Regions from separate parts of the Ensifer sp. M14 genome, predicted to be linked through region 1. Evidence: predicted binding sites of a transcription regulator. Region 1 holds the regulator's gene; the other holds the start of a gene.
What was found. The regulator LexA, encoded in region 1, represses DNA repair genes until DNA is damaged. The targets are predictions, from matches to a motif close to TGTTCNNNNTGTGTTCNG.
Positions count from the first base shown of each region.

Region 2: the regulator LexA is predicted to act here: its motif matches at 1,646-1,663, upstream of recA (recombinase RecA).

Region 1 is NZ_QJNR01000004.1:2,952,265-2,956,888, forward strand. It holds gene BLJAPNOD_RS35620 (hypothetical protein) at 1-27, shown strand, start outside; gene BLJAPNOD_RS14180 (DUF4242 domain-containing protein) at 348-635, shown strand; gene BLJAPNOD_RS35625 (hypothetical protein) at 815-958, shown strand; gene BLJAPNOD_RS14185 (hypothetical protein) at 1,434-1,721, shown strand; gene BLJAPNOD_RS14190 (hypothetical protein) at 1,771-2,010, opposite strand; gene lexA (transcriptional repressor LexA) at 2,191-2,910, shown strand; gene BLJAPNOD_RS14200 (hypothetical protein) at 3,031-3,363, opposite strand; gene BLJAPNOD_RS14205 (hypothetical protein) at 3,993-4,139, shown strand; partial or broken gene BLJAPNOD_RS36475 (GFA family protein) at 4,328-4,471, shown strand.
Region 2 is NZ_QJNR01000004.1:2,808,405-2,813,028, forward strand. It holds gene BLJAPNOD_RS13510 (pseudouridine-5'-phosphate glycosidase) at 1-570, opposite strand, end outside; gene BLJAPNOD_RS13515 (carbohydrate kinase family protein) at 602-1,549, opposite strand; gene recA (recombinase RecA) at 1,790-2,878, shown strand; gene alaS (alanine--tRNA ligase) at 3,108-4,624, shown strand, end outside.

The DNA.
Region 1 (4,624 bases):
CCCGGCGGCTTCCGTCTCAGCTACTGAGTTGCAGTCGTTGTTTCTCGCCATAGAAAGTGTCAGCCCGTCTGCCCAACCGCCAATTCTTGGCGCAAGGTCCGAAAAGGTTGAGCTGGGGCTATCGAACGCGATCGGGCACCCCACCAATCTCGATATGACAAGGGTTGCGAACGCTCCAACCGCTCGATCCGGCTCGCTTGAAAGCGAACTGAAAAGCGACTTTCGACCGGGCTCCGGAGACTTCCGGTAAAATCGCCGTGATACGGCTTATGGTAACCGAAAACGTTGACTCCCGCTTCATTAGGGCGCCTTCATATGTGGTCATCCAACAGTTGAGGAACTGAGCGATGCCCACCTTCATCATAGAGCGTGAAGTACCCGGAGCCGACAAGCTTAGTCAGGACGACCTCTGCGCGCTGTCGGCGAAATCCAACGCGGTCGTTGCAGATCTTGGCGTGCCCTACACATGGATCACCAGCTACGTCGCCGGCGACAAGATTTATTGCGTCCACGAGGCGCCAACCGCCGACGTTATTCGCGAACATGCAGAAAGAAGCGGATTTCCGGCCAACAGGATCACCGAAGTCGCCGCCGTGATTGGGCCTACGACAGCATCTCAGGGTCGCGGCAAATAGCCGAATCGGTGTTACAATCACACCAGCGGAACACTGACTTCATTGCAGGCCATGCCGCCCGCCCGAACCAATGCGCACCGAGCGCCGTCATTGACTTCCGGCCGTATCAATGCACGCTAGTCCGCCGGTCATTCGGCGCCCACAAGGGCTCCCCGGCACGCCTTTCCAAGGAGACGATCATGGCAAAAGGTCAAGTGCGAAGCAACCGCGAGGTTAGAAAGCCCAAGAAGGACAAGACCGTCAAAGCCGCCGTTACGCCAGAAGGCTCCCAGGTGAAGCTTGCAGGCAGCAGCTTCTCTTTGGGCAAGAAAGACAAAAAGTAAGGCAGCCGCTCCGACTTCGTGAACCAAATACGCCTGTACGTTTTATCAGTGGCCAGTCGGACGGGATGTGCACGTCTCCGCACATCCTGGGCGACTGGTCCCGCGACGAGAAACCAGAAATGATGCCGGCTCCGCAGGACACCCGACCGGCGCGTGAACCTTCCCGCAGACACAAGGAACACTGCGGGCGGCGGCACTTGCCAATCGTCCCGATTGCAGCCGCGAAGATCGATCCGCCGCCAGCCATGCCGCCTGAGGTCGATGCCGGAGGAGTAAAAAACGCCCCGAAACGCTCGCTCTTCCCGCCAATCTTCGTGTCTTCGCGGCCACAGCTTGAAGGGTCGTCATCGTCTTTCGCAAAGAACTGTTGAACACCGCGCGGTACGCGGTCTGCTTGCTGGACTCCGGAACGAAAGCACGGTTCACATCGTTAACCAATCTATCGGCACCACTTCTGACCTAGCGGACGTCCATCGTGCTTGCAGCCTTGCTTATCGCCTCGATTATCGCATCGCCCCACATCGCCCTCAGCGCGGCCACGGTCGACGACCTGCAAACCGACTTCGAATTGGCCATCCCCTGCCAGCAGATCGACGGTCGGAATGTCTGGAAAGGCTCGATCGCCTATTATATCCAGTCGTTCGTCTATCAAGGCGACACGCCGGTCGCGACCGACGCGGCAGATGCGGTGCTGCCGGAGGACAACTCGGCCGAGACCGTGAAGGAATTCGAGGACGCCTGTTCTGCAACGCAGCCGGCTTGAAACGCCCTCTCCTTCTTTGATGCCCGCCTTGCAACGGCTTATTGCCGAGCTATTCCCACTCGCTTCCGTTACTGGCTGCGCATCCGTGCGGCGGCAGTCCGTTGCCGAAGGTGCGCTTTAGCCGGCCACAACCCCACTGGCGGACCGGCCCCGGCATCATCGCGTTCAATGCGATGCCGACTTCATCGAACGGGCTCTGCCTGTTGTCGACGTATTGATACCAGCGAAACCCGAGGACGACGGTCGTTGCGATGACGATCGTCAACAGGATTCGAATCATCTTTTTCATTGCACCCTCATTCCGTGAAAAGCGCGAGGCATAGCAGCTCCGCATGGCATGCCCAGCACCGAGGCAGCCGATAGGCGCACAATTGATACAACATTCACCGAATTTTAGGCACTTGCGGAACACATATGGAACAGATAGTGTCTGTTCTTGATTTGTTTCACGCCTCTGGAGCGACTTGCCATGCTGACCCGCAAGCAACAGGAATTGCTTCTTTTCATCCACGAACGCATGAAGGAGTCTGGTGTTCCGCCATCCTTCGACGAGATGAAGGATGCACTCGACCTGGCATCGAAGTCGGGCATTCACCGGCTGATTACGGCGCTCGAAGAACGTGGTTTCATTCGGCGCCTTCCCAATCGCGCGCGCGCGCTTGAGGTCATCAAGCTGCCGGAAGCTTACGCGGGAAACGCTCAGCCGCGTCGCGGGTTTTCACCAAGCGTCATCGAGGGAAGCCTCGGCAAACCTCCTGCGCCCGCCCCGGCTGCCGCAAAAGCGCCGCCGGTGGCAGACAACAACTCCGTCTCGGTTCCGGTCATGGGCCGTATTGCCGCCGGCGTACCGATCTCGGCGATACAGAACAACACGCACGATATTACGGTGCCGCTCGATATGATCGGCAGCGGCGAGCACTATGCCCTTGAAGTGAAAGGTGATTCGATGATCGAGGCCGGCATCTTCGATGGCGACACGGTGATCATACGCAATGCCACCACAGCCAACCCCGGCGACATCATCGTCGCGCTTGTCGATGACGAAGAAGCGACGTTGAAACGCTTCCGGCGCAAAGGCGCGTCGATTGCGCTCGAGGCGGCCAATCCGGCCTACGAGACACGCATCTTCGGCCCCGATCGCGTCAAGATACAGGGCAAGCTCGTCGGCTTGATCCGCCGCTATCACTAAGCCAGATGACGTTGGCTGTCTTCCTGCTGGAAGGGCCTTCTTATGCTTGAACGTCTCGCCACCTCAAGGGGTAGCGAGACGGAAGTGATCAAGTCGAGCGCTTTAAGCACTCGACAATTTTCATTCGTGTATGGAGTACTCGCCCAACTCGCAGAGGTCCTGCGTGTCTTCGGTCGTATCGAGACCGGAGCCTTCCTCGAATTCGAAGCGCATGTCGTATTTGCAGACATCGCGTCCGTCGGCGATGGTAATTTCCATGCTCTCGCCCGGATTAAGCACCTGCCGCCCGAAGACATCGTCTTCCCACTGGTCGACGCCGACCGGCGACGTATAGAAGTTCGTCAGTACGGCTTTCGTCTTGTTCTTCAGCTGAAAGACGAGATCCTCAGCACTTGCGGTGGCCGTCGTTGCGGCAAAAATGGCAAGAGCGGTCAGGGCGATCTTACATTTCATTTTATGTCATTTCCTCCATTGTCGGTTTTGTTTGACGCTAGCTATACGGCTCGCATCGACGGAATATTCATTCCTGAACCCGTCTAGAGACAATTATCCTTGCACTGACAATACAGGCAGAATCACCATTTCGGGGTACGTCGCCGGCAAACCAGATGCGCGCACGATTATTGGCTGCGCCGACGCGTGAAGCGCACGCGCGGACGGCGGATTGCCTAGGAAAAGCAACCGTCCTTGGCGGCGAAGCAGTAGCAAGCAGACTTCGCCACAGCTGCGCCAGGTGCGCCCGGAACTTGACGGCCCGCGAAGCAGGGCACAACCGGCAAGCGCCGGAATCGACAGGCCACGTGATATCGTCGCGGCACAGCCAGCACGGTGGAATAAGATGGCGGTGCAATCATGCATCGGATTTGTAGCGATTGTCGCTCGCCCATCGAGGGCGCAGGTCAGCGCGTCAGGCACAAAGGGTGCGGGTGCAATCTTATAAACCGCATACGGACGGAGACCGGATCCGATGCTTATTCGAACCATGGCTGCCTTTAACCCGACCGCACCGGACGATCGCACCGTTGCCTTTCGACGATGGCAGCCTAGTTACCCATTCGCGTAACCAAGTGAGGAACTGCTGAATGAACCGTAATGGCCTTTATCTCGTCATCGCCGTGCTCGCTGTCGCCGTCATCGGGCTCGGCGTCTATGCTTATCGCGAAGAAACGAAACCTGCCGGTGTCGAGATCAAGATTGGCGAGGACGGCGTTTCCGTTCAGGAGAATTGAGCAGGCCGCGCATATTCCCAACGAGGCAGCGGGAGGTGGATTTCCGATCGGCGACAGCACGTTCCGCCGGCGACAGCCTTTAGATCCACTGGATACCCGGATGGTACTGCCGAGGGCTGGCATGGGCTGCACCGATATATTGAGACCCGGCTCCCCGATCGCCCCAGCCATTCATCGGCCGCCCCCTTGTCAACACCGCATGCCTCCAAGGCATCAGCCCGTTCGATTGCGAAGGACTGCCTGTCAACGACGGCAGCAATCACCCGCTGGACACCATGGATTTGACCGGGCCGAGGCTCCCGGGAACACTGAAGTTCATTCGGGCAAAATGACTGGCGCGGTCAGGGCACCAGCAGACCCACGCAGACAATTCGGCGCAAGAGAGTGATGGCGCCGCCACAGCACCACCGTTGCCGTCCGCCCGACGAGCGACGGTCACTGCGGCCGAAACATCAGTGTCGGGGCGTGACGAAGCTCCTCCAACG
Region 2 (4,624 bases), 140 kb from region 1:
GTCGCTGTCGTAGGTGACGACGGGCACACCGCGGGTTTCCAGCACTTCGAGCGTCTTCGGAATGTCGAGAATGGCCTTGGCGCCGGCGCAAACGACGATGACGGCCGTGCGGGCCAGCTCTTCGAGGTCGGCGGAAATGTCGAAGGTCAGCTCGGCGCCACGGTGCACGCCGCCGATGCCGCCGGTCGCAAAGACACGGATGCCGGCGCGGGCAGCGGCGATCATGGTGGCGGCAACGGTCGTTGCACCGGTGCGGCGCTCAGCGATCGCAAAGGCCAGATCGGCTCGCGAGACCTTCATCGCGCCTTCCGTCTTCGCCAGTTCTTCAAGCTTGGCATCATCAAGGCCGATATGCAGAACGCCATGGATGACGGCGATCGTCGCCGGGACAGCACCCTGATCGCGGATGATCGCTTCGACGCTGCGGGCCATGTTGAGATTGCCCGGATAGGGCATGCCATGGGTGATGATGGTCGATTCCAGCGCCACGATCGGCGCGCCACGCGCCTTGGCGGCTGCAACCTCGTCGGAATATTCCATCGGCAGGAAGGGGGAAGCAGGTTTGGTCATGGGTTTTCCTTGGGAGTTCGGCTGGCGGTGTTCATGCCAGCATTTGAGGTGCCGGCACAAGGGCGAGCGCCTGTTCGAGAATGGCCTGCGACATTTGTTCCGAGGCGGCCAGGGGGGAGCGAAGCGTTATGCCGGCAGCGGCAATTCCGTGCCTGAGGCATTCGGCGAGATCACGATCCGCAAGCCGGGCAGCCAGAAACCCGGATGCCATGGCATCGCCGGCGCCGGTAACATCGGCGAGTTCCGGCAGAGCCGGCGGCGTTGCGACGCAGACAGTTTCGCGATCGAAGGCGACGACAGCTCTGCCTCCACGCGTGACAATGCCGCCATTGAGACCGGCGGCGCGCAACAACGGTGGCCAGCCCTCGGCATCGTCGGAATCCTTGCCGGTAAGCGCACGCGCCTCGGCTTCATTCATGAACAGGAAGCTGAGCCCGGCGAGGCTCGGCTGAAACCTGACCACCTTTGCCGGCGAAACCGCGATACCGGCGACGATACGGCCCTCGGTTGAAGCTGCCTCGACGAGAGCGGCAATGGTCTCTTCCGGCAGGTTCGCATCGGTCAGCACCAGCCGGCTGTCGGCGATGGCATCGCGCAACGCGCGTCGCTGCAACTGGCGCGGCGAGAACAGTCGGTAAAGATCCATATCGGCGAGCGCGATCACCAGATTGCCGTCATTTTCGATGATCGCGGTGTAGCTCGGCGTCTGGCGGTCGAGAAAGGTGAGGGGATTGTCGATGACGCCGGCAGCCGCAGCGGCAGCAGTCACCATCTCCCCGGCCGCATCACCGCCACGCGTGCTGATCATCCGAACGCTATGACCGAGCCGCGCCAGATTGCGCGCGGCGTTGAAACCACCGCCACCGGCCTCTTCGAACCAGGTGCCGGGGTTGCTCGAACCGGGTGCGGTCGTGCCGGTGATGCGGCCACGCCGATCGATATGGGCGCCGCCAAAGACGGCGATCTCGCCTTCCGTCATGAATGTTCCTCTGCTGTCTCAGAAGCCGAATCGGATCGTGGCCGTTCATCGTCTCGACGCGCACCGGGCGCTGCCGAAAAACTTACGCCGCTAAGCGTGAACATGAATCGAACACAATCCGAATAATTCCTATTTTTCAATGACTTGCTCCTCTCTTGCAAAACGGGAACAAAACATGTACAAAAAGTCGTGCGGCGGCTTCATTGCCTCGGTAGCTTCAATAACCTAAAGGTGGACCAAATGGCACAAAACTCTTTGCGGCTCGTAGAGGACAAATCGGTGGATAAAAGCAAGGCACTTGAAGCGGCACTTTCCCAGATCGAACGGTCGTTCGGCAAGGGATCGATCATGAAGCTCGGTGGGAAGGACAGCATCATCGAGATCGAGACGGTTTCGACCGGCTCTCTCAGCCTGGACATTGCACTCGGCATCGGCGGCCTGCCGAAGGGCCGCATCATCGAAATTTACGGCCCGGAAAGCTCGGGCAAGACGACGCTCGCGCTGCAGACCATCGCTGAAGCACAGAAGAAGGGCGGCATCTGCGCCTTCGTCGACGCCGAACATGCACTCGACCCGGTTTATGCGCGCAAGCTGGGCGTCGATCTGGAAAACCTCTTGATCTCGCAGCCCGATACCGGCGAACAGGCACTTGAGATCACCGACACGCTGGTTCGCTCCGGGGCGATCGACGTTCTCGTCATCGACTCCGTCGCAGCGCTCGTGCCGCGCGCCGAAATCGAAGGTGAAATGGGCGACAGCCTGCCGGGCATGCAGGCCCGCCTGATGAGCCAGGCGCTGCGCAAGCTGACCGCCTCGATCTCGAAGTCGAACTGCATGGTGGTCTTCATCAACCAGATCCGCATGAAGATCGGCGTCATGTTCGGTTCGCCGGAAACGACGACGGGCGGTAACGCGCTGAAGTTCTATGCCTCGGTTCGCCTCGACATTCGCCGCATCGGCTCCGTCAAGGAGCGCGAAGAGGTCGTCGGCAACCAGACGCGCGTCAAGGTCGTCAAGAACAAGATGGCGCCTCCCTTCAAGCAGGTCGAATTTGACATCATGTATGGCGAAGGCGTGTCCAAGACCGGCGAACTCGTCGACCTCGGCGTCAAGGCCGGCATCGTCGAGAAGTCCGGCGCCTGGTTCTCCTATAACAGCCAGCGTCTCGGACAGGGCCGCGAGAACGCCAAGTCGTTCCTCAGGGACAATCCGGATCTTTCGCGCGAGATCGAGACAGCTCTGCGGCAGAACGCCGGCCTGATTGCCGACCGTTTCCTGGAGAATGGCGGTCCGGAGCCGGACGACGGCGACGACGCTGCCGAAGCATAAGCTTCGAGCCAGCCTTTGAGCTTTCAAAACCGGTCGCCATCATTGGAGGCCGGTTTTTTGCTGGCGTCTGGACAGCATGATACGCGAACGATAAAAGCCTGTGGTTCCGGCGACCGAGGGCGTTGGAGGGCGCAGCCGTCAGGGATGGCTGCGGGGTTGAAGGACGACGGCGAGGGGCGCGGCAAATGCCGGGGCTTGGGCCTGAATTGGTGCACAGATAGGACGCAAGATGAGCGGCGTGAATGAAATCCGGTCGACGTTTCTCGACTATTTCCGCAGGAATGGTCACGAAGTGGTGTCGTCGAGCCCGTTGGTGCCGCGCAACGACCCGACACTGATGTTCACCAATGCCGGCATGGTGCAGTTCAAGAACGTCTTCACCGGGCTCGAGCAGCGTCCCTACTCGACGGCTGTGACCGCGCAGAAATGCGTGCGCGCCGGCGGCAAGCACAACGACCTCGACAATGTCGGCTACACCGCACGCCACCACACCTTCTTCGAAATGCTCGGCAACTTCTCCTTTGGCGATTACTTCAAGGAGAACGCCATCGAGCTTGCCTGGAACCTGATCACCAAGGAATACGGCCTCGACGCCAAGCGCATGCTGGTGACGGTCTATCACACCGATGACGAAGCATTCGGACTGTGGAAGAAGATTGCCGGCCTCTCCGACGACCGCATCATCCGCATTCCCACCAGCGACAATTTCTGGGCCATGGGCGATACCGGCCCTTGCGGCCCGTGCTCGGAAATCTTCTACGACCACGGCGACAAGATCTGGGGTGGACCTCCGGGTTCCGCCGATGAAGACGGCGACCGCTTCATCGAGATCTGGAACCTCGTCTTCATGCAGTACGAGCAGATCACCAAGGAAGAGCGCGTCAACCTTCCGCGTCCGTCGATCGACACCGGCATGGGCCTGGAGCGCCTGGCGGCCGTGCTGCAGGGCCAGCATGACAACTACGACATAGATCTCTTCCGTGCCTTGATCGCCGCGTCCGAAGAAGCGACCGGCGTCAAGGCCGAGGGCGACCAGCGCGCCAGCCATCGCGTCATTGCCGACCATCTGCGTTCGTCCGCCTTCCTCATTGCTGACGGCGTGCTGCCGTCGAACGAAGGCCGCGGCTATGTGCTTCGCCGCATCATGCGCCGCGCCATGCGCCACGCCCAGTTGCTCGGCGCCCGCGATCCCCTGATGTGGAAGCTGCTGCCGGCGCTCGTCGGCCAGATGGGTCGCGCCTATCCGGAACTGATGCGCGCCGAAGCGTTGATCTCCGAAACGCTGAAGCTCGAAGAAACCCGTTTCCGCAAGACGCTGGAGCGCGGCCTGAACCTGCTCTCCGAAGCTTCTGCCGACCTTTCCGAAGGCGACCAGTTCAACGGCGAGACCGCCTTCAAGCTCTACGACACCTACGGCTTCCCGCTCGACCTGACCCAGGATGCGCTTCGCGCCAAGGGCATCTCCGTCGACACCGACGCCTTCACCACGGCCATGCAGCGCCAGAAGGCCGAGGCACGGGCAAGCTGGTCCGGTTCCGGCGAAGCGGCAACCGAAACCATCTGGTTCGAGCTGCGCGAAAAGCATGGTTCGACCGAATTCCTCGGCTACGACACGGAAGTCGCTGAAGGCGTGATCCAGGCAATCGTGCGCGATGGCGCTGTCGCTCCGTCGGCTGCCAAAGGTGAGACCGTCCAGATCGTCCTCAACCAGACGCCGTTCTACGGCGAATCGGGTGGCCAGATGGG